2 regions of the Mesorhizobium sp. LNHC209A00 genome follow, and region 1 is predicted to be linked to the other one. Evidence: predicted binding sites of a transcription regulator. Region 1 holds the regulator's gene; the other holds the start of a gene.

Region 1 (14,160 bases):
CGTGAGGAACGTGCGGCTGTCGAAATCGAGCGGATCGACGCCAAGACGCAGGCTCGAAATCACATGCAGCGCGACCCAGATCAACAGCAGCGCGCCGATCATGCCAAGCATACGGGTATCGATCTCGGTCGCCTTGAGGAACCGGGCGACCGCGCCGAGTTCCGACGCACGCGCCGTATCGGCCCGCGAGGTTGAGGTCGTGTCGGTCATGATGTCCTCCCAGCGGCTTGCCGTCTGACGCGGAGCCGGACCAGAGCCCAGAAGTTAGCGAAACACAAATCTCGTTGAGAAAACGCCGCGACTCATGAGCCGCGGCGCTTCCGACTTTTCAGGCGATCAAGCTTAGTTGCAGGCCGCGACGCTGCCGGCGGCGACACCCGTGCAGACTTCGTCCTTCTTGATCCAGCCGGCGTCGATAACGAGGTTGAGATTGTCCTTGGTGATGGCCACCGGGGTCAGGAACAGCGACTTGACGGTGTTGCCGCCAGGCGTCGTGAAGTCCTTCACGCCGGCGATGTCGGTCATCTTCTTGCCGTCGGCGAGTTGCGAGGCGATCTCGGCGGCGTTCTTGCCGAGTTCGCGCGCGTCCTTCCACACCGACACGGTCTGGGTGCCGAGCGCGATGCGGTTGAGCGCGGCGTGGTCGCCGTCCTGGCCAGAGACCGGCACGGTGCCGGCGAGCCCCTGCGCCGTCAGCGCCGCGACCACGCCGCCGGCGGTGCCGTCATTGGCGGCGACCACGGCGTCGACCTTGTTGTCGTTGGCGGTGAGGAACTGTTCCATGTTCTTCTGGGCGTTGGCGGGTAGCCAGCCGTCCGTATAGGCTTCGCCGACATTCTTGATCTTGCCGCTGTCCATGGCTGCCTTCAGCACTTCCATCGAGCCCGAGAACAGGAAGTCGGCATTCGGATCGGCGCCCGAGCCCTTGATGAAGACGTAATTGCCCTCAGGCTTCGCCTTGAACACTTCGCGGGCCTGCATGCGGCCGACTTCCTTGTTGTCGAAGGTTAGGTAGAAGACGTCCTTGTTCTCGATCAGGCGGTCATAGCCGACGACCGGAATGCCCTCGTCGAGCGCTTTCTGTACCGCCGGGCCGATGGCCGACGCGTCCTGCGCCAGGATGATCAGTGAACTGGTGCCCTGCGAAATCAGGCTCTCGACATCGGTCAGCTGCTTGCCGGGATTGGACTGCGCATCGGCGGAAATGTACTTGTCGCCCGCGGCCTCGATGGCCTTCTTCATGGCCGCCTCGTCGGTCTTCCAGCGCTCTTCCTGGAAGTTCGACCACGACACGCCGATCACTTTGTCCTTCCCCTGAGCGACCGACGCGAGCGTCAGCGACATGGCGACACCCGCCAGAATGGCGACTGTGAATCTCTTCATGATATCCTCCCTGCGCCGCGTGTGGCGCGACCAAACTGGCCCCAAGGCCGGCACGAAGGCCCTATTTTTTCGAGCCTCGAAAAAATATTCGTCCATCGCCGGAACCCTGTCAACATCGATTCTGACGGATTTTGAGGTGCCGGAAGCCTTTTTTCGAGCCTCGCAATAAATAAATGACAGCCCCAGCCGCTTCTGCCAGTATTCGACCTGTTGCCGGAGGGTGTTCGAGGGGGCGTCAAGAACCGCGGCGACGGGAGGGAAATCATGTCGGTCGGAATCCGCCACGACGATCTGCGCCGGCGCAATCGAGCAATGGTGATTGGAGCCGTGCGCCGGGGTGGCCAGCCCTCGCGCACCGAGATCGCCGCCACCACCGCCCTCAGCCACTCGACTATATCGGCGATATCAGCCGACCTGATCGGCGAAGGTATCCTGAGCGAAGGCAAGCCGAACGAGGCCGGCTCACTGAAACGCGGCCGGCCGCAGGTTGGCCTTGGCCTCAACCCCGAGGCCGCGGCGGTCATGACCGTGGTGCTGTCGCTGAATTTCCTCTCCGTCGCCGTCATCGACTACGCCGGCCAGGTGATATCGGAGGAGCAGCGCCGGCTGGACACGCTGACAATGTCGCGCGAGGCGCTGACCGGCGAATGCGTGGCCATCGTCCGGCGCCGCCTCGAGGATCCCGACCTCGACGTCGCCAACATCGCCCGCATCGCGCTGGCAATCCAGGGCATCACCGACACCGAGGCGCGCGCCATGCTGTGGTCGCCGATCACGCCCCAGACGGACATTGCCTTCGCCGATATACTCGAAGCCGAATTCGGCATCCCCGCCACCATGGAGAACGACTGCAACATGATGGCGGTGGCGCTGCGCTGGCGCGACCCCGAGCGCTACCGCGACGACTTCATCGCCATCCTGCTCTCGCACGGCATCGGCATGGGCCTGGTGCTGAAGGGCGAGCTGTTCACAGGCACCCATTCCTCGGGCGGCGAGTTCGGCCACATGATCCATCGCCCGGGCGGCGCGCTCTGCCGCTGCGGGCGGCGCGGCTGCGTCGAGGCCTATGCCGGCAACTATGCCATCTGGCGCAATGCAGGACAGATGGGTGAGGACGCCAAACCGGTCGACGTCAGCGACGCCGACATGCGTGCATTGGCGGCCACGGCGCGCGAAAGAGACGGACCGGAACGCGAGGCCTATCGCAAAGCCGGGGAGGCGCTGGGCTATGGGCTTGGCAGCCTGTTCGCGCTGATCGATCCGGCGCCCGTTGCGATGGTCGGCGTCAGCGCCGCCGCCTTCGATCTGATCGAGCCGGCCTTGCGCGAGGCCATCGCCCAGACCGCCGGCGGCCAGCATTCGACGTCGATTTCCTTCGATACAGAGCCGAACGAATTGCCGCTGATCCGCGAGGGCTGCGCCATGCGCGCGCTCACCTTCGTCGACCAGGAGATCTTCGCGCCGGGCGTGCAGGTGAGATCCGGCAACAACGTGGCCTGATCTCAATCCTCGCGGATCGCGTAGCCTGCGCCACGGATGGTGCGTATCACATCGGGCATGCGGCCATTGTTTACCGCCTTGCGCAGGCGGCCGACATGCACATCCACGGTGCGCTCGTCGATGTAGATCGTCTCGCCCCAGACATTGTCGAGCAACTGGCTGCGCGAGAATACGCGGCCGGGATGGCGCATCATGAACTCGAGCAGGCGGAACTCGGTCGGTCCGAGCCGGATCTCGCTCTTCTTGCGATAGACCCGGTGCGATTCGCGGTCGAGCACGATGTCGCCGACCTTGAGCACGCTGGACAACACTTCCGGCTTGGCGCGGCGCAGCAGTGCCTTGACCCGGGCCATGAATTCCGGCGTCGAGAACGGCTTGACCAGATAGTCGTCGGCGCCGGTCGAGAGGCCGCGCACGCGGTCGCTCTCCTCGCCGCGCGCCGTCAGCATGATGATCGGCAACCGCTCCGTCTCGGGCCGCATACGCAGGCGCCGACAGAGTTCGATGCCGGAAACCGCCGGCACCATCCAGTCGAGCACCAGGAGGTCGGGCACGTTTTCCTGGAGGCGGATCTCGGCTTCGTCGCCGCGTGTCACCACCTCGACCTGGTAACCCTCGGACTCCAGATTGTAGCGGAGGAGCACGCCCAGCGGCTCCTCGTCCTCCACCACCATGATGCGTGGCGCGATCATCGATTGACCATCCCTGCCGTCAAGCCGCCGGCACCGACATCGCCGTCTCGTCCTGCTTCGGACGGTTGGCGGGCAGTTGCGTGCCGGTCAGCACATAATATGCATTCTCGGCAATGTTGGTCACATGATCGCCGATGCGTTCGAGATTCTTGGCGCAGAACAAAAGATGCGTGCAAGCCGTGATGTTGCGGGGATCCTCCATCATGTAGGTCAGGAGTTCGCGGAAGACCGAAGTGTATTTGACATCGATGCGTTCGTCGTCATTCCTGAGCTTGGCGAGGGCGGCGGCATCGCCGGCCGCATATTCCTCGACCACGCCCTGCACCTGGATCAGCACCAGCTGCGCCATGGAGTCTATGGAATGCGACAGGTCGCGCGGCGTGGCGGTGAGGCCGACGGAGCCGACGCGCTTGGCGATGTTCTTGGCAAGGTCGCCGATGCGTTCGAGATCGCCCGCCATGCGGATCGAGCCGACCACATGACGCAGATCGTCGGCCATCGGCTGGCGCTTGGCGATCAGGGTGATGGCGCGATCATCGAGTTCGCGCTGGCGCGCGTCCATGATGGCGTCGTCGGAGACGACGCGCTGTGCCAGCGCGTTGTCGGAATTCAGCAGCGCCTTGGTGGCGCCGCCGACCATAATGCCGGCGAGATCGCCCATGTCGCTGATCAGCCTGCTGATCTGTCCGAGATCCTCGTCGAAGGCTGCGACTGTGTGTTCGGCCATGATCCTGGTCCTCGTATGCGTGAGATCAGCCGAAGCGGCCGGTGATATAGTCCTGCGTGCGCTTCTCGCGAGGCGACGTGAAGATCTTCTCGGTCTTGTCGAATTCGACCAGCTCGCCCAGATACATGAAAGCCGTCTGCTTCGAGACGCGCGCGGCCTGCTGCATGTTGTGGGTGACGATGACGATTGTGTAGTCGGCTTGCAACTCGTCGATCAATTCCTCGATCTTCGCGGTCGACAATGGGTCGAGCGCCGACGCCGGCTCATCGAGCAGGATGACCTCCGGCTTCACCGCCACCGTGCGGGCGATGCAAAGCCGCTGCTGCTGGCCGCCGGACAGGCTGAGGCCGCTGGCATTGAGCTTGTCCTTGACCTCGTTCCAGAGCGCGGCGCGTTTCAACGCCTGCTCGACACGGCCGTCCATCTCGGCCTTGCCGATCTTCTCATAGAGCCGGACGCCGAAGGCGATGTTCTCATAGATCGACATCGGGAACGGCGTCGGCTTCTGGAACACCATGCCGATCTTGGTGCGCAACAGGTTGAGGTCCTGCGAGCGGTCGAGAACGTTCTGGCCGTCGAGCAGCACCTGACCCTCGGCGGTCTGCTTGGGGTAGAGCTCGTAGATGCGGTTGAAGACGCGCAGCAGCGTCGACTTTCCGCAACCCGACGGTCCGATGAAGGCAGTCACGCTGCGCTCGGGCAGCGACAAGGTGATGTCCTTCAGCGCCTTCGACTGGCCGTAGTAGAAATTGAGGTTCTTGACCTCGATCTTCGCCTTGGCGGCTGCCTCGGCGGCAATCGTCATGTCTGGAGACAACATCTGGCTCATCTGTCCTCTCTGCGTCCGGTCAGGCTGCGCGCGAAGATGCTGAGCGCGAGAACCGTCAATGTGATTATGAGTGCGCCGGTCCAGGCCAGTTGCTGCCATTCTTCGTAGGGGCTGAGAGCGAACTGGAAAATGGTGACCGGCAGGCTGGCCATCGGCGCGTTGAGGTTGCTCGACCAGAACTGGTTGTTCAGCGCCGTGAAAAGAAGTGGCGCGGTCTCGCCGGAGATGCGGGCGATCGACAGCAATATGCCGGTGACGATGCCGGACAGTGCCGCGCGGTAAGCGACCGACTTGATGACCACCCAGCGCGGCGCGCCGATCGCGGTGCCGGCTTCGCGCAAGGCGTTCGGCACCAGGTTGAGCATGTCCTCGGTGGTGCGCACGACCACGGGGATGACCAGGATGGCCAGCGCGACGGCGCCGGCGATGGCCGAGAAATGCCCCATCGGCCGCACCATCAATTCGTAGACGAAAAGGCCGATGATGATCGACGGCGCTGACAGCAGGATGTCGTTGATGAACCGCACCACGGTGGTGAGCTTGGAGAAACGGCCATATTCGGCCATGTAGGTGCCGGCGAGGACACCGATCGGCGTGCCGACGATGACGGCGATGACGGTCATCACCACGCTGCCATAGATGGCGTTGAGCAGGCCGCCCGCATCGCCGGGGGGCGGCGTCATCCGCGTGAAGACGTCAAGGGACAGCCCGGCGGCGCCTTTGTAGACCAGCGCGCCGAGGATCAGTGCCAGCCAGGCAAGCCCGATGCCCGCGGCGACGACGCACAGCGTCATCATCACCGAGTTTCTGGTCTTGCGGCGGCTGTGAAGCGACGAGGCTGTCGACATCGGTCAGGCTCCGGTGCGGGCGTCGATGCGCATCAGCATGTAGCGTGCGATGGCAAGGATGAGGAAGGTGATGACGAACAGGATCAGGCCGAGCGCCACCAGCGAGGACGTGTAGAGATCGCCGACGGCTTCGGTGAATTCATTGGCGATGGTCGCGGAGATTGTCGTTGCCGGCGCGAACAGCGAGGTAGAGATGCGATGCGCGTTTCCGATGACGAAGGTTACCGCCATGGTTTCGCCAAGCGCGCGGCCGAGGCCGAGCATGACGCCGCCCATGATGCCGATGCGGGTGTAGGGGATGACGACGCGGCGCGTCACTTCCCAGGTCGTGCAGCCAATGCCGTAGGCGGACTCCTTCAGCACCGGCGGCACCGTGTCGAACACGTCCTTGGTGATCGAGGTGATGAAGGGCAGCACCATGATGGCGAGGATCAGCGACGAGGTCAGCAGGCCGATGCCGTAGGGCGGGCCGGCAAACAGACTGCTAAGGCCGGGAATGCCATGGAACACGCTGATGATGAATGGTTGCACTGTCGTCTGCAGGAACGGTGCCAACACGAACAGGCCCCAGATGCCGTAGATGATCGAAGGGATGCCGGCGAGCAGTTCCACCGCCATGCCGATCGGGCGCCGGAGCGGACGCGGGCAAAGCTCGGTGAGAAAAATGGCGATGCCGATGCCGAGCGGCACGGCGATCAGGATGGCGATGGCCGAGGTTACGATGGTGCCATAAATGGGCGCCAGGGCGCCGAATTTCTCGGTGACGGGGTTCCAGCTCTCGGTGGTCAGAAAGGAGAAGCCGAAGGTCGACAGGGCCTGCCAGGAACCGGCGAACAATGAGATGGCGACGCCGCCGAGCAGCACCAACACGAGAATGGCGGCGGCGCGGGTCAGCCCATGGAAGATCGAATCGGTCAACGCGAACCGTCTGACGGTGGCGTCACGTGAACCTCGAACGGCTGGCAAGGCTTCCTGGGCAGCGCTCATGTCAAGCTCGGCTCTTTGTGTTGATTGAAAAGGAGCGCCGCGGGGCGGCGCTCCTCCAGAGAGATGTTACTCGCCGGCGTAGACGGGCTTGCCGTCGGCCTGGATGTCGGCCTTCCACGAAGCCTTGATCAGGTCGACGACGCTGTCGGGGATCGACACGTAGTCGAGCGCCTTGGCGGTTTCCTTGCCGTCCTTGTAGGCCCAGGCGAAGAACTTGAGCGCTTCGCCGGTGGCCGCGGCATCGTCCGGGGCCTTGTGGATCAGCACCCAGGTCGAGGCAGCGATCGGCCAGCTGGCGTCGCCGGGCTCGTTGGTGATGATGACGTTGAAGTTCTTGGCGCCCTTGAAGTCGGCGTTCGAAGCAGCCGCGCCGAAGGATTCGAGCGACGGCTCGACGACCTTGCCGGCGGCGTTCAGCATCTTGGAGTAGGAGAGATTGTTCTGCTTGGCATAGGCATATTCGACGTAGCCGATGCCGCCGTCGGTCTGCTTGACGGTGTTGGCAACGCCTTCGCTGCCCTTGGCGCCGACGCCGGTCGGCCATTCGACGGCCGTGTCCGAACCAACCTTGTCCTTCCAGTCGGGTGACAGTTTCACCAGGTAGTTGGTGAAGTTGAACGTCGTGCCCGAGCCGTCCGAACGATGCACGACGGCGATAGCGGTCGACGGCAGGGTGAGCGAGGGGTTCAGCGCCTTGATCGCGGCGTCATCCCAGGTGGTGATGGCGCCGAGATAGATTTGGGCAATCGTCTTCCCGTCGAGGACGAGTTCGCCCGGCTTGATGCCCGTGAGGTTGACGATCGGCACGATACCGCCCATCACCATCGGGAACTGCACGAGGCCGTTCTTTTGCAGATCAGCGTCGGACATCGGCTTGTCGGTGGCGCCGAAGGTCACGGTCTTGGCGATGACCTGCCTGATACCGCCGCCCGAGCCGATCGACTGATAGTTGAGGCCGATGCCGGTATCCTTCTTGTAGGTGTCGGCCCATTTGGCGAACACCGGATAGATGAAGGTCGAGCCGGCGCCGGAAAGGTCAGCTGCCATTGCTGCGGAAAGGGTGAGGGTGGACGCCGCAGCCATTGCAATCGCAACGGCCGCCGAGCGGATGAAATGTCTCATGTGGCCTGCTCCTGTTCGGAAGATGGTCTCTCGGCGCCACTTCTAGCCGGCGCCCGCTGAGGCCAATAGCCTTCGATTATAACAGTCGCATGACAGTTTCATGTCAGCCCGGTAACGCGTTGCCGGCAACGCGAAAGACGCTGATCTCGGGCGCTCGCGGCGCGGTCCGAGTTTACCGCCGGAATCAGGGGCTTGAGCCGACCGACGGCTGGAATCACCCCGTACTCGACCAGGCTTTTCCCAAATGAAGAAAATCCGGACGGGAGCGCGTTGCTCGCAGCCAGAGCGTGTCATGGCCGGGCCATCGCCAAAAACAGGTCCGTTGGGGTAGAGTGACACTGTTTCTTGCAGGCGGTCGCTGCTCCCGCCCGTAACTGAGAAGAGCGGAATTCGATTTCGCTATTGTTCCGGCTGGACACGGCCTTTGATATGGCGCGATCGCACCATAGCCATTGCACGCAGCGGTAGCAGCGAATCTCCCGCTGATTCCTTGATTGCCTCGCCTGATCCTGCAATCGAGGCGACGCGGGCTCTATCCCGCGTTGCGGTGGACCTGACGGCCGGCGCCGACCCAGCGCTCGACCTTCTCGAGCAGGGCCCTGGGGCTGATCGGCTTGGGCAGATAGTCGTCCATGCCCGCCTCCAGGCAGCGCTCGCGGTCGCCTTTCAGCGCATGCGCTGTGACGCCGACGATCGGCACATGCGTGCCGGTCTCCTGCTCCAGCCGGCGGATCGCGGCCGTCGCTTCGAGACCGCTCATCTCCGGCATCGAGACATCCATCAGGATCATGCACGGATTGAGCGTGCCGAAGGCGTCGAGCGCCTTGCGGCCATTGCCGACGATCTCGAAACCATAGCCGGTCTCGCCGAGGATTTGCGTGAACACCATCTGGTTCACCTCATTGTCCTCGGCCACCAGTATATCCAGCCTGTGCCCGCCGGCCGTCGCAGGCAGCCTGGGGCGAACCTGTGGCGGCTGCAATTGCGCGCGCTGCTCCGATGGCGCCAGGGGCGGCGGCCAGGAAGCCTCGGGCGCCTCGTCCGCGAGCGTTTGAACGGCGTGGCCGCTGGTGGTGTGGCGATGGCGCTGGATGGTCGCGACCAGCGTTTCCAGGAGCACCGAGGAACGCGCCGGCTTGATCAGCTGGGCATCGATGCCGAGATCGCGGTAGCTGGTGTTGGCAAGCGATTGGTCGACCGATGTCAGCATGATGATCGGCGTGTCGGCGAGGCCTTCGGTGTTGCGCACGATGCGCGCCATTTCGGCGCCGCTCATCTCGGGCATCTGGTAATCGAGCACGACGCAATCGACAGGCACGCCATAGGCGGCGGCCGCGATCAGCACCTTGAGACCTTCGGCGCCGCTTTCGGCCGCGCAGGAATCGAACGTCCACGAGATCATCTGCTCGGTCAGGATGGCGCGGTTGACGGCGTTGTCGTCGACGATCAGCACGCGTGCGCCCGTCACGTCCACCGGCGTGATGCGCTGCCCGCTCTGCTGCCCGGCCCCCGGCAACGTTACGGTGAACCAGAAGGTCGACCCCTTGCCTTCGGCGCTCTCGACGCCAATGTCGCCGCCCATCAGGTCGACCAGCCGCGAGGTGATGGCAAGGCCAAGGCCGGTGCCCTCGTGGCGCCTTGTCGAGGACGTATCGACCTGGCTGAATTTCTCGAACACCAGTTTCAGTTTTTCCTCGGGGATGCCTATGCCGGTGTCGGTGACCGAGATCGTCAGCCTGGTTCCCGTCGGAACCCGTTCGCCGGTCACGTCGACCAGCACGTGGCCTTCATCGGTGAACTTCACCGCATTGCCGAGCAGGTTGGTGACGATTTGCCGGATGCGGCCGACATCGCCGATGAATAGGCTTTCGAGCCGTGGTTCGATGCGCACGATGAGCTCGAGATCCTTTTCCTTGGCCCGTGTCGAAACCAGCGTCGCCACGTCCTCGATCGCCTCGGCCAGATTGAAAGGCGCCGGGTCGAGCACCAGCTGGCCGGCATCGATCTTGGAGAAATCCAGGATGTCGTTGATGATGGTCAAGAGCGCGTTGCCCGATTTGACGATGATGTCGGTGAATGTCTTCTGCTTCGGATCGAGATTGGATTTGGCCAGGAGTTCAGCCATGCCCAGTACGCCGTTCATCGGCGTGCGGATCTCGTGGCTCATATTGGCGAGGAACTCCGACTTGGCGCGGTCGGCGAGCACGGCGCGCTGGCGCGCCTCGCTGAGCTCCGCCTCGCGCTGCTTGAGTTCCGTGATATCGGTGGTCGAACCGATCAGGTAGAGCGAACCGTCGGAGGCGATCATTGCGCCCTTGCGCGCGAACTGATGCCTGACGCTGCCGTCTGAAAGGCGCACCGTCTCCTCGATCTCCTGGGTCTCGCCCGTACGCAGTACAGCGAGATCGCTGGCCACGAAGGCCTCGCCATCCGGCCCGAAGATCTCGACGTCGGTCTTGCCGATCGCCTCCTGCTTGCTGAAGCCGGTGAGATCGCACCAGCCCTTGTTGACATAGAATTGCCTGAGATCGGAGCGCTTGGCGTAGATCGACACCGGCACGTTGTCGATCAGGCTGCGGAACACCTCGTTCTCGCGCATGCTCTCTTCCAGAGCTTGCTCGCGCGCCTTGACGTCGGTGATGTCGGTGCTGGATCCGACCAGATGCACCGATCCGTCCGTGGCCACCAGGCGGCTCTTGCGCGTCATCAACTGCCGCACCGTTCCGTCACGATGAGTGACGGGCTCCTCGACCTCGCGCACATTCCCGTTCGTCACGACATCGGTGTCGTCCTGGCTGAAGCCTTCCGCTTCCTCGCCGCTGAACAGCTGACGGTCGGTCCGGCCGATGACATCGTCCTTGGCGAGACCGGTCAGCGCGCACCAGGCCTTGTTGACGAATTCGATGCTCAGGTCCTGCGCCTTGATGAAGGCGGCCACCGGCAACTCGTCCATGACATGACGGAAGAGATCGATCTGGCGCATCGAGTCATGAAGCGCCGCCTCGCGGCTCTTGAGGTCGGTGATGTCGACGCGCACGCCGATGAACGTGCCGTCGCCTGTGCGCATATCGTAGACCTGGTACCAGCGGCCATCCGCGTTGAGGCGCTCATAGGAGGAATTCGGCAGACGGTAACGCGCCAGGATGCCGTCAAGCCAGCGTTCGGAATCGGCTTCGTACAGGCTGTCGATCTCAGGATCGCCACTCGAACGGAAATAACCCACCGAATGGCCGAACTCCAGCGCTTCGCGGAAGGTGCGGCCGGGCTGCCAGAAGGGCTTCAGCGCCGGCAACGTATCCTGCAGTCTGTGGTTGGCGAAGACGAACTTGTCGTCGCGGTCGTAGATGATGACGCCCGCCGGCAGCGATTCCAGCACGCTGGCGAGATGCTTGCGCGCGTCTTCGGCTTCGGTCTCGCGCCGCTTCATGTCGGAGATGTCGAAGAGAAAGCCGGCGACATAGTCGCGGCCGCTTGCCATGCGGACGCGATTCTTCCTGACGATACGCGAACGGGTGCCGCCGCCGGCCTCGAAGCTTTCTTCCACTTCGTATTGCTGTCCCCCGGCCAGCACCTCGCGTTCGCTGCTTTCGAACAGCGCGACCTCGTCCGGCCCGAGGAAATCGCTTCCCGGCCTGCCAAGCATGGCTTGCGGCGCCTGCTTGAACAGCGCCGCGAAGGCCCTGTTGACGAACACGAAGCGCAGATTGTCGTCCTTGACGAAGATCGGATCCTTGACCCCGTTGATTACTGCTTCCGCCAGCCGCGCCTTTTCCAGCGCTTCGGCAAGTTCGGCCTCGCGATCCTTCATGTCGGTGACATCGACATAGGAAATGAACCGCTTGCCGCCGGCCAGCGGCGCCATCGACGAGATCAGCGTCCTGCCGTCATTGCGCGGGAACTGCCTCGCTCCAGCTGTGCCGGCCCTGATTTCAGCCTCGCGTTCGGCGACATGCCGCTGCCATGTCGCGTCGTCCGAACCATACGGGTCGATGTCGCGGCTGGCTTCCATCAGATCGCGGAAGCTGCAGCCGGTCTCGGCGCGCCGGGCGTCTATCTGCCAGAAATCGTAAAAGGCGCGGTTGATGACCTCGGCGCGCATGCCGGCATCGAGGACGAGAACACCGATCGGCATCTGATCGACCATGGTGCGGAGATTGGCGAAAGTCTCGGCTATCTTTGCGTTGGCGTTCTCGATCTCGGCGTCGCGCCGCTTGATCTCGGTGACCTCGTAGTAGGTCAGCAGGCGTTTGCCTCCCGACAGAGCCGTGACGGAGAACATCATGGTGCGCCCGTCGGTGTGGACAAACTCCCGAGGCGCGACGGTACCGTTCTTGATCTCTTCGATACGCGTGGCGAGGTAGCGCTGCCATTGCTCTTCGTCGATGTCGCCATAGATGCCGTTGCGGCGATTGAGTTCCATCAGCAGGCTGAACGGAGCGCCTACCGTCACGGCCCCATCCGGAATCCTGGAGAGATCGCGATAGGCCTTATTGACGATGAGCGTATCGAGCCTGGCGTCTAGAAGCACGACGCCCATATGCATGGCATCCATCGTCCGCTCGAGATCGGCGAGATGCTGGACGGTGTCGCCGCCAGCCGCCGGCTGCATGGACTCGAAGGCGCTGGCCACCAGCGCGGTGACGTTGCGGCCAAGGCCGCGATAGCCGACGAATTTTCCTTCGCTGTCGAAACGCGGGACGCCTGACGTCAGCACCCAGCGGCAGTCGGGGCGGCCTCCCTTCAGTTCGTAGACGAAGTCGCGGAACGGCCGGTGCGCCTGCAAATCCTCCAGATGCGCCGCCGCACCGCGGTTGCCCTGCAGGACCTGGTTGAGAAAGTCGAAGCGGAACCGGCCTAGCACGATTGCCGGATCGATACCGGTTGCCGCCTGATAATCTTGGGAAAGCCAGGAAAAGCGCAGTTCCGCGTCGGTTTCCCAAATCCAGTCCGAGCCCGCTTCGACGAGTTGGCGCAGCGCGTCGACGCAATCCATGTCGACGCCGGATGACCCATCGCCGCCATGCGCGGCTGCCTTGCCGGGCTTGCGCTTGCCCCGCGCGCCGATTGCTTCGTCCGTTTCCGCCATGCTGTCCCCACCCCGAAAATCAAGGCCGAACCCTCCCTCCGCGGTTCGTCGGCGGAATGTGCCGCAGAAGCATTAACGATCCGCTAACCTTAACGGCGCAACCGGCCTGTTCCTGCTGCGTTATTCCGTCCGGTTGTGGCGCGGAGCAAGGCCGCGCTATAAGCATGCGCAGGGGTGTTGCTAATGTACGGACGGATAGGGCCTTTCTTGCTGGGCGTGGCGCTGCTTTTCGGCGGCGGCTGCTCTCGCAGCTATGACGGCACGGTGGTTATCCCGCGGCCGCTCGACGCCAGGCGGATCTGGGACCGGCCGCCGCCCAATGTCGATTACCAGCCGCCGGTCGACAACGGCGCCTTCCCGGGTCCACCCCAGCCTCCCGGGCGGTTTTACGAGCGCAGGGTGGTTAAGCCTGCGCCCCACAGACGGTCTCAGGCCAGGGTGTCACCGCCCTCTCCTCCGTCATCGGGCCCCGAAAAACAATTGGCATGCAGGAACGTAAGCGCTCCCGGTCAAAGAGTTCGCATGGTTTGCGATTAATGCATAAAACAAAGGCCTGAGTCCGCTTCGACGCGACGTGCTTTAGAACGGTCTATAGCGATGCCGCGCCCTTCCTCGGTTCCTTGGCGCCGAGCTTGTCGAGCGCAAGCCGAACCTGGCGCAGATCGTCCTGCCAGCCGTCATCGTCGCCCATCGGGCTCTCCGACGCCGCCCGTTGCAGCCCGCGCGCCTCGGATTCGATCTTGCGCAATTCGGCGATCTTCTGGTCGGTAGTCAGTGAGGCGTCTTCGACGATCTCCAGTACCCGCATTTCCCTGAACGTGGCCATGGCGTTCTCCCTGCCTGATATCGACCACAACGCCGGGAGGCGGACCCCGTTCCGAAGACGAACGTTCCCGCGAAAACACTCGTGGGTCATTCAGCCGGGAAAAAGGCGGGGCCGACCACACGCACCGTCGAGCCTGCGATCAATCAGGCATTACGGTGTC
Region 2 (15,180 bases), on a different contig from region 1:
GTAGCCGGCTGTGAAAGGTATATGATAAATTTCTAATGATAATCGCCGGATGCTTCGATCAGATGCTGCCGGATGGTTCTTGCCGGCTACCTCCTGGTCCCGATCCGGGCATCCCGCTCCAGCGAGCGGAAAGGGGAGGAATGTCATGCCTGACGTCAAATGGACGATGAAGGCGCGCGAATTCATCAACTGCAATTGTGCCTATGGCTGCCCATGCCAGTTCAATGCCATGCCGACATACGGATTCTGCCAAGCCGTCGCCGGCATGGAAATCGAGACCGGCCATCATGGCGACACCAAGCTCGACGGGCTGCGCTTCGTCGGCATCTTCAGCTGGCCCGGCGCGATACACCAGGGCAGGGGGGAGGCCGCGGTGGTCATCGACGAGAGGGCCAGCGAAGCCCAGCGTGAAGCCCTTCTCCGCATACTGGGCGGTCAGGACACCGAACCGGGCGCGACAATATTCCAGGTCTTTTCGACCACCTTGGAGAAGTTCCACGATCCGATCTTCGCCGCGATCGATTTCGAGGTCGACGTCGATGGCCGAACGGGCCGGCTGCACGTCAAGGGCGTAACCGACGGCCGTGGTGAGCCGATCAAGAACCCGGTCACCGGCGCCGAGCATCGGGCGCGCATCGACCTGCCGCACGGCTTCGAATACGCCATCGCCGAGGTCGGGCGCGGCTGGACCAAGACGACGAGCCCGATCAAATTCGAGGTGGCGGACACGCATAGCCATTTCGCCAACCTGCATCTCACGCAGAGCGGCATCGTGCATTGATCTGATCCGATGGGCGACACGGCTCTCGAGGCGGTGCTGCGGCGCGACCGCGCGGTCGTGACGGCCGCGCTCGCCGTAATTGCCGTGTTCGCCTGGGCCTATGTTCTTTGGCTCGCCGCCGACATGGCCATGCCTGGTAGCCCCATGTCGGGCGGCGAGGCAGGCGACATGGCCGGGATGGACATGGCCGGGATGGACATGGCCGGGATGGACATGGCGAGCATGGATATGGGCGCTGCCGTGGCGCCGGGTTTCCGGGCCTGGGCATCGGTCGATTTCGTCTTCACCTTCACGATGTGGGCCGTGATGATGGTCGGCATGATGACGCCGTCGGTCGCGCCGATGTTGCTGCTCTATGCCGGCGTCGCCCGCAAGGCGCTGGCGGACAGCCGGCCTATCGCTTCGACGGCATGGTTTTTTACCGGCTATCTCGTCGTCTGGGTCGCCTTCAGCATCGTGGCGACGGGTGCGCAATGGCTGCTCGCCCGTTTCGGGATGCTCGATCCCTTGATGGCGGCGCACAGCGCGGTCCTCGGCGGTATCATCCTGATCGCCGCCGGCCTCTACCAGTGGACGCCGATCAAGGGCGTGTGCCTGCGCCAATGCCAGGCGCCGGTCGCGTTCCTGGCGAGCCATGGCGGATTCCGCACCACCGCGCCCGGCGCACTTCGGCTTGGCATGGATCACGGCGCCTATTGTCTCGGCTGCTGCTGGGCGCTGATGACCCTGCTGTTCGTCGGCGGTGTCATGAACGTGCTGTGGATCGCCGGCATCGCCGTCCTTGTTCTTCTGGAGAAGGTGGTTCCGGCCGGGCAATTGATCCCGCGCATCTCCGGTGCATTGATGGTTGCGGTCGGCATCTGGCTGGGCTTTCCCGCGCTTTGAGACCGCGCGCCACTTTGTCCACAAGCAATATCGACCGGCAATCATGGGGTAATCGTCGGCCGAAAGTATTCCGTTACGTCAACGTATTTCGTGCCGGGGGCAGTAACGCCGAGGTATTGCCCGGAACGGATTCTACAGCGCCGGCTCACATCTGCGTCAAATGAGCTTCGCCGATTCAAGTCGCGCTTCTGACCAGATCGCGTGCACGTTTGTCTGCAATTTAGCCATTTCAGGCAATCGATTTTCAAACCCGGTCGGATTCGGTCATTTTCCTTGACCTCACGGGAATTATCGCCTTCGATGCTGTTCGTGAATGGAAAGGCGGCGCGTCGGTTTGCGATGCGGGGTTTCGGGAATGGGACGGGATGGGAGCTGCGTTCACAAGGGAAAAAAGATCAGGGTTTGCCTGAAAAAACAGAAAAGGGTCTGTGGGTTATGAAACACATTGCTATCGGCATTCTTGGCGCCGCCACGCTCGGATTGATGGCGTCGGCCGCGTCGGCGGGCACGCTTGACACCGTCAAGGCGAAGGGCTTCATCCAGTGCGGCGTCTCGACCGGTCTGGCCGGCTTCTCCGCGCCGGACGACAAGGGTGACTGGCAGGGCATCGACGCCGATTTCTGTCGCGCGGTTGCCGCCGCCGTCTTCGGTGATGGCACCAAGGTCAAGTTCACGCCGCTCAGCGCCAAGGAACGCTTCACCGCGCTGCAGTCCGGCGAGGTCGACATCCTCTCGCGCAACACCACTTGGACGATCAACCGCGATACCGCGCTCGGCCTGAATTTCATCGGCACGACCTACTATGACGGTCAGGGCTTCATGATCAACGCCAAGAAGCTGCCCGGCGTCAATTCGGCGCTGCAGCTTTCGGGCGCCGCCGTCTGCGTGCAGAGCGGCACGACCACCGAGCTCAACCTCGCCGACTACTTCAAGGCGAACAAGATGGAGTACAATCCGGTCGTCTTCGAGAAGCTCGAAGAGGTCAATGCCGCTTATGATGCCGGCCGCTGCGACGTCTACACCACCGACCAGTCGGGCCTTTACGGCATTCGCTTGACGCTCGGCTCGCCGGCCGATCACGTCGTGCTGCCCGAGATCATCTCGAAAGAGCCGCTCGGACCTGCCGTTCGCCAGGGCGACGACCAGTGGTACCACATCGTCAAGTGGACCTATTTCGCTCTGCTCGACGCCGAGGAGCTCGGCATCACCAAGGCCAATGTCGACGAGATGAAAAACTCCGCCAGCCCGGAGATCAAGCGTGTGCTCGGCCAGGAAGCAGACACCAAGATCGGCACCGACCTTGGCGTCTCCAACGACTGGGTCGTCAACATCGTCAAGGCCACCGGCAATTACGGCGAAATGTTCGACCGCAATGTCGGCTCGGGCAGCCCGCTCAAGATTGCCCGTGGCATCAATGCGCTATGGACCAAGGGCGGCCTGCAATACGCGCCGCCGATCCGCTGATCGAAACGTGATCCGGAAGGCAGGCTCCTGCCTTCCGGTTTCTCTTTCACAGGGGACGTGACATGGCATCGCAGGAAATCCTACGCGAGGAGCCGAGCCGCGGCTCCTTCGTCAATGACCCGAGAATTCGCGGTCTCTTCTTTCAGACGCTGGTCGTCATCGTTCTGTTCGGCTCCATCTGGTGGATCGTGCAGAACGTCATCGACAATCTGCAGCGCCTGCACATCGCCTCCGGCTTCGGCTTCCTCAAGGGGCGCGCCGGCTTCGACATCTCGGACACGCCGATCGCCTATACGTCGGACTCGACCTATGGCCGCGCCATTGTCGTCGGCCTGATCAACACCATCATCGTTGCCGTCGCCGGCATCATCACCGCCACCATCATCGGCTTCGTCATCGGCATCGGCCGGCTGTCGCAGAACTGGCTGGTCCAGAAGATCTGCACGGTCTATGTCGAGATCTTCCGCAACATCCCGCCGCTGCTGGTCATCTTCTTCTGGTATTCCGGCGTGCTCGCCGTGCTGCCGGCGCCGCGCGATTCCTATCATCTCCCCTTCGGCTCCTTCCTCAACCAGCGCGGCTTCTATTTTCCGCGCCCGGTCTGGGGCGACGGCTCCTGGCTGATCCTGGTCGCCCTTGTCGTGGGCATCGCGATGTCGTGGTTCGTCGCCCGCAGGGCGCGTCAGCGGCAGATGGCGACGGGCCAGCAATTTCCGGTGTTCTGGACCTCCGCCGCGCTGATCGTCGGCCTGCCGCTGCTGGCTTACGTGCTGAGCGGCTTTCCGCTGAGCTTTGATTTGCCCAAGCAGTCGACCTTCAATCTGACCGGCGGCTTCCAGGTCAAACCGGAATTCCTTTCGCTCTATCTGGCGCTGTCCTGCTACACGGCGGCGTTCATAGCCGAAATCGTGCGAGCCGGCATCAGGGGCGTCAGCAAGGGCCAGACCGAGGCGGCGGCCGCACTTGGGCTGCGATCCGGTTCGATCCTGCGGCTGGTAGTGGTGCCGCAGGCCATGCGCATCGTCATCCCGCCGCTGACCAGCCAGTATCTCAACCTGACCAAGAACTCCTCGCTGGCGATCGCCATCGGTTATCCCGACCTGACGGCAACGGCCGGCACCGTTCTGAACCAGACCGGACAAGCGGTCGAGGGCGTGCTGATCATGATGATCGCCTATCTCATACTCAGCCTGGTGACCTCGGCCGTGATGAACGTGGTCAACGCCAGGATGGCGCTGGTGGAGAGGTAGGACCATGCAGGAACACGATCTGTCCTGGGTGCGCACCGAAATGGCGCTGGCGCAGCCCGCGCCGGCGAGCGTCAGCGGCCCCATCGCCTGGGTGCGCAAGAACCTGATCGGCTCGGTCGGCGACACCATCCTCACCATCCTCGGCATCGTCATCGTCGCCTGGGTTCTGCCGCAGGTCATCAACTGGGCGTTCATCAACGCACAGTGGACCGGACCGGACCGCACGGTCTGCGCCACCGTCGCGCAAGGCGGCATTCAGCCCGACGGCTGGAGCGGAGCCTGCTGGGCTTTCGTCAATGCCAAGTTCGGCCAGTTCATGTTCGGCACCTATCCGGTCGAGGAGCGCTGGCGGCCGATCCTGGTCGCCATCCTGTTCGTGGCGCTGCTGGTGCCGATGCTGATGCCGCGTGTGCCGCGCAAGGGGCTGAACGCGATCCTGCTTTTCCTGGTGCTGCCGATCGTTTCCTTCTTCCTGCTGGTCGGCGGCGTATTCGGCCTGCCGCATGTCGAAACCTCGCGCTGGGGCGGGCTGCTGATCACGCTGAGCCTGTCCTTCGTCGGCATCGCCGTATCGCTGCCGCTGGGCACCGTGTTGGCGCTCGGGCGGCGCTCGAAGATGCCGATCGTCAAGATGCTGTGCATTATCTTCATCGAAGCCGTGCGCGGCATACCGCTGATCACCGTCCTGTTTTTCGTCAGCGTCATGCTGCCGCTGTTCCTGCCGGCCGGCGTCAGCTTCGATAAGTATCTGAGGGCCCTGATCGGCGTGTCGCTGTTTGCCGCGGCCTATATGGCCGAAGTGGTTCGCGGCGGCCTGCAGGCGATCCCCAAGGGCCAGTATGAAGGCGCCGATTCGCTCGGTCTCGGCTACTGGCAGAAGATGAGCTTGATCGTGTTGCCGCAGGCGCTGAAGCTGGTCATACCCGGCATCGTCAACACCTTCATCGGCATGTTCAAGGACACCAGCCTAGTCCTCATCATCTCGATGTTCGACCTGCTCGGCATCGTCAAGCAGAACTTCTCCGACGCCAACTGGGCTACGGCGCAGACCGCGAAATCCGGTCTTGTGTTCGCCGCCTTCGTCTTCTGGCTGTTCTGCTTCGGCATGTCGCGCTATTCAATGTACACGGAACGCCGGCTCGACACCGGCTACAAACGCTAAACAAAAGAACAAGGGGACCCCAGCCATGGCCACTGAAAATGCCGTCAGCGCGGAAGAGATCAAGGTCAACGCGGCCAAGATGCATATCTCTGACACCGATGTCGCCATCGACATCATCGCCATGCATAAATGGTACGGCGAGTTCCATGTGCTGAAGGACATCAATCTGAAGGTGATGCGCGGCGAGCGTATCGTCATTTGCGGACCGTCCGGGTCGGGCAAGTCGACCATGATCCGCTGCATCAACCGGCTGGAAGAGCACCAGAAGGGCAAGATCATCGTCGATGGCAAGGAACTCACCAACGATCTGAAGAAGATCGACGAGGTGCGCCGCGAGGTCGGCATGGTGTTTCAGCACTTCAATCTGTTCCCGCACCTGACCATCCTGGAGAACTGCACGCTGGCGCCGATCTGGGTGCGCAAGACGCCGAAGAAGCAGGCCGAGGAGATCGCCATGCATTTCCTCAAGCGCGTCAAGATCCCGGAGCAGGCCAACAAATATCCGGGCCAGCTCTCCGGCGGCCAGCAGCAGCGCGTGGCGATCGCGCGTTCGCTGTGCATGAACCCGCGCATCATGCTGTTCGACGAGCCGACCTCGGCGCTTGATCCCGAAATGATCAAGGAAGTGCTGGAGACGATGGTGGGCCTTGCCGAGGAAGGCATGACCATGCTGTGCGTCACCCACGAGATGGGCTTTGCGCGGAAAGTCGCCAACCGGGTGATCTTCATGGATCAGGGCCAGATCGTCGAACAGAACACGCCGGCCGAGTTCTTCGACCATCCGCGCCATGAGCGCACGAAGCTGTTCCTGTCGCAGATCCTGCACTGAGCGGACTGACGCCAACTCGAGAAAGCCCGGTCGCGCCGCGGCCGGGCTTTCTTGCCTCTGGCCGATCGGATAATGATCTTCTTGATTGAGCCGCGAATGGGCACGCGAAGCCGCGCCGATGAGACTCCTGCGTTTCCTGGCCATGCTGGTTGCAGCACTGGTGCTCGCCGTGTCGCTCGGCACGCTGGTGCCGCGCCCGCTCTGGCCGGCAGCCGCAGCGGGCGAGGGCATCATGCACATATTGGTGCTGAAAAATCCGATCCACACCGACATCGCCATTCCGGTGGATGACGAGGTGCGCCGGCGCTTCCATTTTCTGGCCGATGCCGGCCTGCCTTCGGACGCGCCCGATGTGCGCTACCTCGTCTTCGGCTGGGGCGGGCGCGCCTTCTACCTGGAAACGCCGACATGGTCGCAATTGAAGGCGCTGCCCGCATTCAAGGCTTTGACGCTCGATGCGTCGGTGATGCATGTCGACGTCGCCGGCAATATTCCCGAGCCGCACCCCGATGTCGCAGGCTTCGACGTGGGCGAAGACCGTTTTGCCGCATTGCTCGATTTCATCGAAGCGAGCTTTCAGCAGGGGCCGAACGGCCCGATCGTCGTCGACAATGCCGGCTACTCCAATTTCGACCGCTTTTATGAGGCGAATGGCCATTTCAACGCGCTGATCGGTTGCAACACCTGGACGGCGGCTGCACTGCGCACTGCCGGCCTGCGCACCGGCTGGTGGAACCCGCTGCCGGTTTCGCTTGGGCTGTCCATGCGGCTGTATAATTAGCTTTGCCGCTGGCTCCTTTCACCGAGGGATGATCCGCTGCTGCTCCCACCCGTAAAGCCAGTCCAGATCGGCGGCGAGCTTCTCTCCCGGTCGCGCCGCCAGAAACAGATTGCGGGCCAACGCCACCGGGCCATGGGCATGCCAGGCAAGCCGGTTGAGCGCGCCGCGACGGATGACCTTGGCGATGCGCGACCGCCGCAGGTTCTCCCAGATGATGAGGCTTTGCGTCAGGTCGCCGGGGATGTCGGCGACGAGGTTGGCCAGCGTCGCGGCGTCCTCGATCGCCATGGCAGCACCTTGCGCCGCGAACGGCGTCATCGCGTGCGCGGCGTCGCCGATCAGCGCGATGCCTTCCGGCACAGTCCAGCGTCGCTGCTCGACCGTGTGGATGGGGAAGGCGGTCCACGGGCCAGCGAATTCCACTAATTGCGCCAGCGCCGGCGCGGTGCGGCGCATGGCGCCCGAAAGGATGGCGGGGTCGGCACTGCGTGACCACCCCTCGGCGATGCGCTCGCCCCGGGTGAAGGCGGCAAGGTTGAAGGCGCTACCCCTGCTGACGGGGTAGGCGACCATGTGGAATCCCGGGTGCAGGAAGGTGGTGACGCAGTCGGTGGCGCCGATCGCGGCGAAGGCTCGCCCCGCCTCGTTGTCCGCGCTCACCGTCGCCCGCCAGGCCAGTTCGCCGGAGAAATGGCTTTTCGCGAAGCCGGCTCCGCTGCCTGGACTGGCAAACCTCCGCACCGCTGACCAGACGCCATCGGCGCCGACCAGCAGAGATCCTTGGATATCGATGACCTTGCGGCCGACCCCGTCTGTCCTGGTGATAACGAGTGAACCGGAGGCCACGCTGCTGACATGCACACCGGTGGTGAGATCGATGTCGGGCAGTTGCGCAACGCGCCCCATCAGGGCGTCTTGCAGATCCGCCCGGTGCGCCAGGAGATAGGGCGCGCCCCAGCGTTCCTCGCCGGCTCCGCCAAGCGGCACGCGTGCCAGTTGGCGCAGGCTCGCGGCGTCCTTCAGCACCACGGCTTCCGGCCGGACGGCATTGGCAAGAAGCGTGTCGAGCACGCCAAGCTGGCGCAGTATGCGCGTCGCGTTAGGAGAGAGCTGGATGCCGGCGCCCGCCGCTTCGAGGCGCTGCGCCTGTTCGAACACCCTCACGGAATAGCCGCGTTCGGCAAAGGCAATCGCTGCTGTCAGCCCGGCGATGCCAGCCCCGGCGATCACGACTTGCCGGGACTGCGTCTCGCTCATGATCGGAAGGTCAGGCGGCCTGGTCGATGTAGAGACAGCCCGCCGGCAGCGTTTCGGTCGCCTTCAGCTTCGGCGAATAGCGATAGAGGGTCGAGCAGTAAGGGCAGACTTTCTCATTGTCGTCGCCCATGTCGAGAAAAACATGCGGATGGTCGAAAGGCGGGTTGGCGCCCGTGCACATGAATTCCTTGACCCCGATGTCGATCGCCGGGTGGCCCGCATCGTTCTGGAAATGGGGAATGGAACCGCCTGCCATCGTCGTCTCCTTAACGCAGTCGCTCTGCATCTGGATCATATCAAGTCTGTTTGCAAGTTCGATGAAATCAAACTGTCGCAAAAGCCTGTCAGAGAACTGTCGCAAAAGCCTGCCACAGGATAAGTTAAGCCGGTTAACCGGCCGAGGCGGGCGGAAGAGCAGGAATCATGAACGAACTGAAGCCGGTACAGAGCGAATTCAACAATGTCGCGGCAGCGAGCCCGGAAGGCAATCCGGACCGCTTCGTCAATCGCGAATTCTCCTGGCTGCAGTTCAATCGCCGCGTTCTCGAGGAATCGCTGAACACCCATCACCCGCTGCTGGAGCGCGTCCGCTTCCTGTCGATCTCGGCCGCCAATCTCGACGAATTCTTCATGGTGCGCGTCGCCGGCCTTGCCGGCCAGGTGCGCGAAGGCATCGTGCTGAAGAGCCCGGACGGACGCACTCCCGAACAGCAGCTCGAACAATTGCTGCGTGAGGTCGAGCGGCTGCAGGAGGACCAGCAGAAGAGCCTGTCGGCCCTCACGGTGCTGCTCAACAAGGAAGGCATCGAAACCATCACCCGCGACGCGCTGACCAAGGACGAGAAGGTCTGGCTGGAAGACCATTTCCAGGAGCAGGTGTTTCCCGTGCTGACCCCGCTCTCGATCGACCCGGCGCATCCGTTCCCGTTCATTCCCAATCTCGGCTTCTCGATGGCGTTGCAGCTTCGCCATCGCAAGAATGGCGAGGAGATGAGCGCGCTCTTGCGCCTGCCGGTGGCGCTGAAGCGCTTCATCCGCCTGCCGGACCGCAAGCACCATGTCCGCTTCATCCCTCTGGAGGAGGCGGTCGGCCTTTACATCGGCAAGCTCTTCCCCGGCTACGAGGTCAAGGGTTCCGGCACGTTCCGCATCATTCGTGACAGCGACATCGAGGTCGAAGAGGAATCGGAAGATCTCGTGCGTCTGTTCGAAACGGCGCTGAAGCGCCGCCGCCGCGGTTCGGTCATCCGAATCGAATTCGACAAGCTGATGCCCGGGGAATTGCGCGATTTTGTCGCCGGCGAGCTTGGCGTCTCGTCGAGCCGCATCAGTGTGCTCACCGGGCCGCTGGCGCTCAGTCAGATCTCCGAGATCGTCTCCGTTCCCCGCGACGACCTAAAATTCATCCCCTACAACCCACGTTTTCCCGAGCGTATCCGCGAGCATGGCGGCGACTGTTTCGCCGCCATTCGCGAGAAGGACATCGTCGTCCATCACCCCTATGAGTCGTTCGACGTGGTGGTGCAGTTCCTGCGCCAGGCAATGGCCGATCCCGAAGTGGTGGCGATCAAGCAGACGCTCTATCGCACCTCCAACGACAGCCCGATCGTGCGTGCTCTGGTTGATGCGGCCGAAGCCGGCAAGTCGGTGACGGCGCTTGTCGAGCTCAAGGCGCGTTTCGACGAGGAGGCCAACATCCGCTGGGCGCGCGATCTCGAACGTGCCGGCGTCCAGGTCGTGTTCGGGTTCCTCGAACTCAAGACCCACGCCAAGATGTCGCTGGTGGTGCGGCGCGAGGACGGCAAGCTGCGCAATTACGTCCATCTCGGCACCGGCAACTACCACCCGGTCACCGCGCGCATCTACACCGACCTGTCCTTCTTCACCACCGACCCGACGATCGCCCGCGATGTCGCCCAATTGTTCAATTTCATCACCGGCTATGCCGAGCCGACCGCCGAGATGCGGCTGGCGATCTCGCCGTTCACGCTGAGGAACCGCATCCTCCAGCACATTTCGGACGAGGTCACCCATGCGTTGGAGGGACGGCCGGCGCGTATCTGGATGAAGATGAACGCGCTCGTCGATCCCATCATCATCGATGCGCTCTACGATGCAAGCCGCGCCGGAGTGGAGATCGACCTCGTCGTGCGCGGCATCTGCTGCCTGCGGCCGCAGGTGCCGGGCCTGTCGGAAAACATCAGGGTCAAGTCGATCGTCGGCCGGTTCCTCGAGCACAGCCGCATCTACTGCTTCGGCAACGGCCACGGCCTCCCGTCGGACGAGGCGATCGTCTACATCTCCTCGGCCGACCTCATGCCGCGCAATCTCGACCGCCGCGTCGAGACCATGGTGCCGATCACCAATCCAACTGTGCATGAACAGATTCTGGGCCAGATCATGCTGGGCAACATCATGGACAATCAGCAAAGTTTCGACGTATTGGCTGATGGAACCTCCCGGCGCGTGGTGCTGGAGGAGGGCGAGGAACAGTTCAACGCGCAGGAATATTTCATGACCAATCCGAGCCTGTCGGGACGGGGTGACGCGCTGAAATCGCATGCGCCCAAGCGAATAGCCCAGTTCAAGCGCCGCAAGAAGAACGCCACCACCTGATGCTGTCCAATTCCCAGGGCCGGCTGCAGGACCGCCGACCGCTGTCCATCATCGACATCGGCTCCAATTCGATCCGTCTCGTCGTCTATGAGGGGCTGGCGCGCTCGCCGACCATGCTGTTCAACGAAAAGATGCTGGCCGGCCTCGGCCGCGGCATCGTGTCGACGGGGAAGCTAGACCCGGAGGGCGTGGCGCGCTCGATGGAGGAGTTTCGCCGTTTCCGCGCGCTCTCCGACCAGGCTGGCGCCGAACACATGTACGTGCTGGCAACCGCCGCCGCCCGCGAGGCGATCAACGGTCCTGATTTCATCCATCGTGCCGAGGATGTGCTCAACACCGAAATCCGTGTGCTCTCCGGCCGCCAGGAAGCGCATTATTCCGCGCTCGGCGTCATCTCCGGCTTCCACCCGGCCAACGGCATTGCCGGCGACCTTGGCGGCGGCAGCCTCGAACTCATAGACATTGATGGCGAGGCGATCGGCGACGGTATCACGCTGCCGCTCGGCGGCCTGCGCCTGCAGGACATGGCGAAGAACTCGCTCGTCCAGGCACAGAAGATCGCGCGCCAGGAACTGGCCCGGGCCAAGCTCTTGAAGGGCGGACAAGGCAGGACTTTCTACGCTGTTGGCGGCACTTGGCGAAACCTCGCCAGGCTGCATATGGAGATGAACAACTACCCGCTCGGCGTCATGCACCACTACGAAATATCGGCCGAAAGCGCTCAGAACTTCCTCAAGCAGGTGACCAGGGGCGAAGTCGAAAAGGTGAGGGGTATCGAGGGTGTCTCCAAGAACCGCCGCTCGCTGCTGCCCTATGGCGCTCTCGTGCTGCAGGAGATCATGACGGCGATGCAGCCGTCCAGGATCATCGTTTCGGCGCAAGGCGTGCGTGAGGGTTTCCTCTATTCGCTGCTCGATGCGGCCGAGCAGAAGGCCGATCCGCTGATCTCGGCCGCCGAGGAGCTTGCGCTTCTGCGCTCGCGTTCGGTCCATCACGCGCATGACCTGGTCGAATGGACCGGCAAGGCTTTCAAGGCGTTCGGCATCGACGAGACGGAAGACGAAGCGCGCTATCGCCATGCCGCCTGCCTGCTCGCCGATATCGGCTGGCGCGCTCATCCGGAATATCGCGGCAAGCAGTCGCTCAACATCATCGCGCATGCCTCGTTCATCGGTGTCGATCACCCCGGCCGCGCCTACCTAGCGCTGACCAACGCCTACCGTCATGATGGCGTCTTCAATGAATTGGTGGCGCCCGAAATCAAGGCGCTGGCGCCGCCGCGCCTGCTGGAGCGCGCCCGCGTGCTGGCAGCGATGATGCGCGTCGTCTATCTGCTGACGGCCGCCATGCCCGGCATCATGCCGAGGCTGAAATGGGAAAGCCGCCCGAACGGCGCGCTGGCGCTAGTACTACCGGCTTCGCTCTCCAACCTGTACGGCGAGCGCCCGGCCGGCCGGCTGGCGCAACTGGCGCGCATCACCAACCGGCGTCTGGTGCTGGCGGTCGAGGGCGGGCAGAGCGTGTCGGCGAAATAGTCAAGTCGCGTCGGCGCCGATGCCGAAGCCGCGACTGTCGGCCGACCATGCGCCGGCGCCGGCCATGGCAAGCGCCAGGAACCCACCCGATATCGCGATATCCTTCATCAGCATCTGCTGGTGCAGGAAGGCGAGCGTCGCATCCTCGGCGCCTTGGCCGTAATGGCCGATATAGCCGGCCGCGACGCAGAAGCCGGCCAGCAGGAGTGCCACGATCCGCGTCTGCAAACCAACGAGGATCAGCAGCCCCGCGATCAACTCGAAAAGGCCAGTGCCCCAGGCGGCGAGCGCCGGCAGCGGCATGCCGAGACTGGCGAAATAGCTGGTGGTGCCGGCAATGTTGGCGAGCGCCTGGAAGCCGGACGGCACGAACAGCACGGCAAACAACAGCCGTGAAACCAGAAGCAATGCACTGCGACCCATGGCTCCCTCCCTTGCCGGCACGGTCGCCGGCGCCGTTGCAATCTAATGCATGTTGCCCGGGAGTGTCCTAGGTTCCGGGACAATGACATGCATAAAATCACAAGCTTACAGCAGGGTGGGCGAATTGCCGCGACATGCTGTAGGCCTGTGATCCCATAACGAAAAAGCGGCGCGGAAAATTCCGCGCCGCTCATTTCAGGTCCTTGGAGGAAAACCTCAGCCGCGCTTGGCGTCGATCGAATATGCGCCGGCACCCGAAGAGGCCAGCAGCAGGAAACCGCCGGTGATGGCGACATTCTTGAGGAACTGGATCATCTGCATCTGGTCGGCCCAGCCGGTGTGGGCGACCAGCCCGGTCGCGATCGTGAAGATCGCGAGCACCCAGGCGGCGACCCTGGTCTGGAAACCGACGAGGACGGCAAGGCCGCCAAGCAGCTCGATCAATCCGACGATGACGGCCGTCGCCGTTGGTACCGGCAGGCCGAGGCCGCCGAAATAGGCGGCGGTGCCGGAAATGGCTGTGAGCTTGCCGAATCCGGAAAGCAGAAAAATGACCGCGAGCAGGATACGGCCGATGAGGATGGTGACGGAGCTGTTGGATGCGGTGCCGCTGCCGGCGAAGGAGGTGTTTGTGGACATGGTGGCTCTCCGAAAGAGGTTGATGCCCCATCAGATAGACCATGCCGACTGTTCACCAAAGCCGCCTGTCCGGCGACACATTGTTCACAGGGCATACGTTTCTGTGAGCCGGTAAAAAACGGAAATTCGTGTCAATCGATGCGCTGGAGTGAGGACATTCTCCCGCCGAAAAATGCCTTCACCCCGGATGCGTCATGTCCTGCGGCCGCACCAGGCGGTCATAGTCGGCCTCGCTGACCAGTCCGGTTGCCAACGCTTCCTCGCGCAACGTCGTGCCTTTCTTGTGCGCGGTCTTGGCGATCTTGGCGGCGTTGTCGTAGCCGATGGTGGGCGCAAGCGCAGTCACCAGCATCAGCGAACGGTCGAGCGCCGCCTTGATGTTGTCCTCTCGCGCCTCGATGCCGACGACGCAATTGTCGGTGAAGGAGACCGAAGCGTCGGCGAGCAACTGCACCGACTGCAGGAAATTGTAGGCCATTAGCGGATTGTAGACGTTGAGCTCGAAATGGCCCTGGCTGCCGGCGAAGGTCAGCGCCGCATTGTTGCCGAACACCTGCACGCAGACCTGCGTCATCGCCTCGCACTGGGTAGGATTGACCTTGCCCGGCATGATCGAGGAGCCCGGTTCATTTTCCGGCAGCGACAATTCGCCGAGGCCCGAGCGCGGGCCGGAGCCGAGGAAACGGATGTCGTTGGCGATCTTGAACAGTGCCGCGGCCGCGGCGTTGATGGCACCGTGCGAGAACACCATGGAATCATGGGCGGCGAGCGCCTCGAACTTGTTCGGCGCGGTGACGAAGGCGACGCCGGTAATGGCGGCGATGCGATCGGCCACCCGCTCGGCGAAACCGACCGGCGCATTGAGGCCGGTGCCGACGGCGGTGCCGCCCTGCGCCAGTTCCTGCAAGCCGGGCAGCGTCTGCTCGATGCGCTTGATCGAGGAGGCGACCTGCGCCGCATAGCCGGAGAATTCCTGGCCCAGCGTCAGCGGCGTGGCATCCTGCGTGTGGGTGCGGCCGATCTTGATGATGTGGTTGAAATCCCGGCTCTTGGCGGCGAGCGCCTTGTGCAGGTGGTGCAGCGCGGGGATCAGGTCATGTATGATCCGTTCGGCGCAGGCGATGTGCATGGCCGTCGGATAGGTGTCGTTGGAGGACTGGCTCATATTGACATGGTCGTTGGGGTGGACCGGCTTTTTCGAGCCCATGACGCCGCCCAGCATCTCGATCGCGCGGTTCGAGATCACCTCGTTGGCGTTCATGTTGGACTGCGTGCCCGAGCCGGTCTGCCAAACCACCAGCGGAAAGTGGTCGTTGAGCTTGCCGTCGATGACCTCCTGCGCGGCCTCGATGATCGGTTTGCCGATAACCGGATCGAGCCGCTTGAGTTCCATGTTGGCTTCCGCCGCCGCCCGCTTGACGATGCCCAGCGCGCGCACGATCGAAGCCGGCTGCTTCTCCCAACCGATCTTGAAATTGCCGAGGGAACGCTGCGCCTGCGCGCCCCAATAACGGTCGGCGGCGACCTCGATGGGGCCGAACGTATCGGTTTCGGTTCT

What was found. Region 1 encodes PhoB, which activates phosphate uptake and scavenging genes when phosphate is short. Its sites were predicted from a motif close to TGTCATNNANCTGTCAT; they were not measured.
Region 2: a site for PhoB is predicted at 8,752-8,768, ahead of X739_RS145280 (RNA degradosome polyphosphate kinase). Genes of this name have one in related genera too.

The regions. Positions count from the first base shown of each region.
Region 1 is NZ_AYWT01000006.1:229,609-243,768, reverse strand. It holds partial or broken gene X739_RS0134540 (sugar ABC transporter permease) at 1-210, opposite strand, end outside; gene xylF (D-xylose ABC transporter substrate-binding protein) at 343-1,383, opposite strand; gene X739_RS148930 (ROK family protein) at 1,648-2,883, shown strand; gene phoB (phosphate regulon transcriptional regulator PhoB) at 2,886-3,575, opposite strand; gene phoU (phosphate signaling complex protein PhoU) at 3,595-4,302, opposite strand; gene pstB (phosphate ABC transporter ATP-binding protein PstB) at 4,328-5,131, opposite strand; gene pstA (phosphate ABC transporter permease PstA) at 5,128-5,979, opposite strand; gene pstC (phosphate ABC transporter permease subunit PstC) at 5,983-6,966, opposite strand; gene pstS (phosphate ABC transporter substrate-binding protein PstS) at 7,033-8,088, opposite strand; gene X739_RS148965 (PAS domain-containing protein) at 8,621-13,174, opposite strand; gene X739_RS148970 (hypothetical protein) at 13,764-14,000, opposite strand.
Region 2 is NZ_AYWT01000009.1:42,488-57,667, reverse strand. It holds gene X739_RS145235 (DUF1326 domain-containing protein) at 146-781, shown strand; gene X739_RS145240 (DUF2182 domain-containing protein) at 791-1,666, shown strand; gene X739_RS145245 (amino acid ABC transporter substrate-binding protein) at 2,102-3,130, shown strand; gene X739_RS145250 (amino acid ABC transporter permease) at 3,193-4,380, shown strand; gene X739_RS145255 (amino acid ABC transporter permease) at 4,385-5,542, shown strand; gene X739_RS145260 (amino acid ABC transporter ATP-binding protein) at 5,568-6,371, shown strand; gene X739_RS145265 (TIGR02117 family protein) at 6,490-7,152, shown strand; gene X739_RS145270 (FAD-dependent monooxygenase) at 7,171-8,409, opposite strand; gene X739_RS145275 (zinc-finger domain-containing protein) at 8,420-8,665, opposite strand; gene X739_RS145280 (RNA degradosome polyphosphate kinase) at 8,833-11,025, shown strand; gene ppx (exopolyphosphatase) at 11,025-12,560, shown strand; gene X739_RS145290 (DoxX family protein) at 12,561-12,983, opposite strand; gene X739_RS145295 (DoxX family protein) at 13,200-13,622, opposite strand; gene fumC (class II fumarate hydratase) at 13,801-15,180, opposite strand, start outside.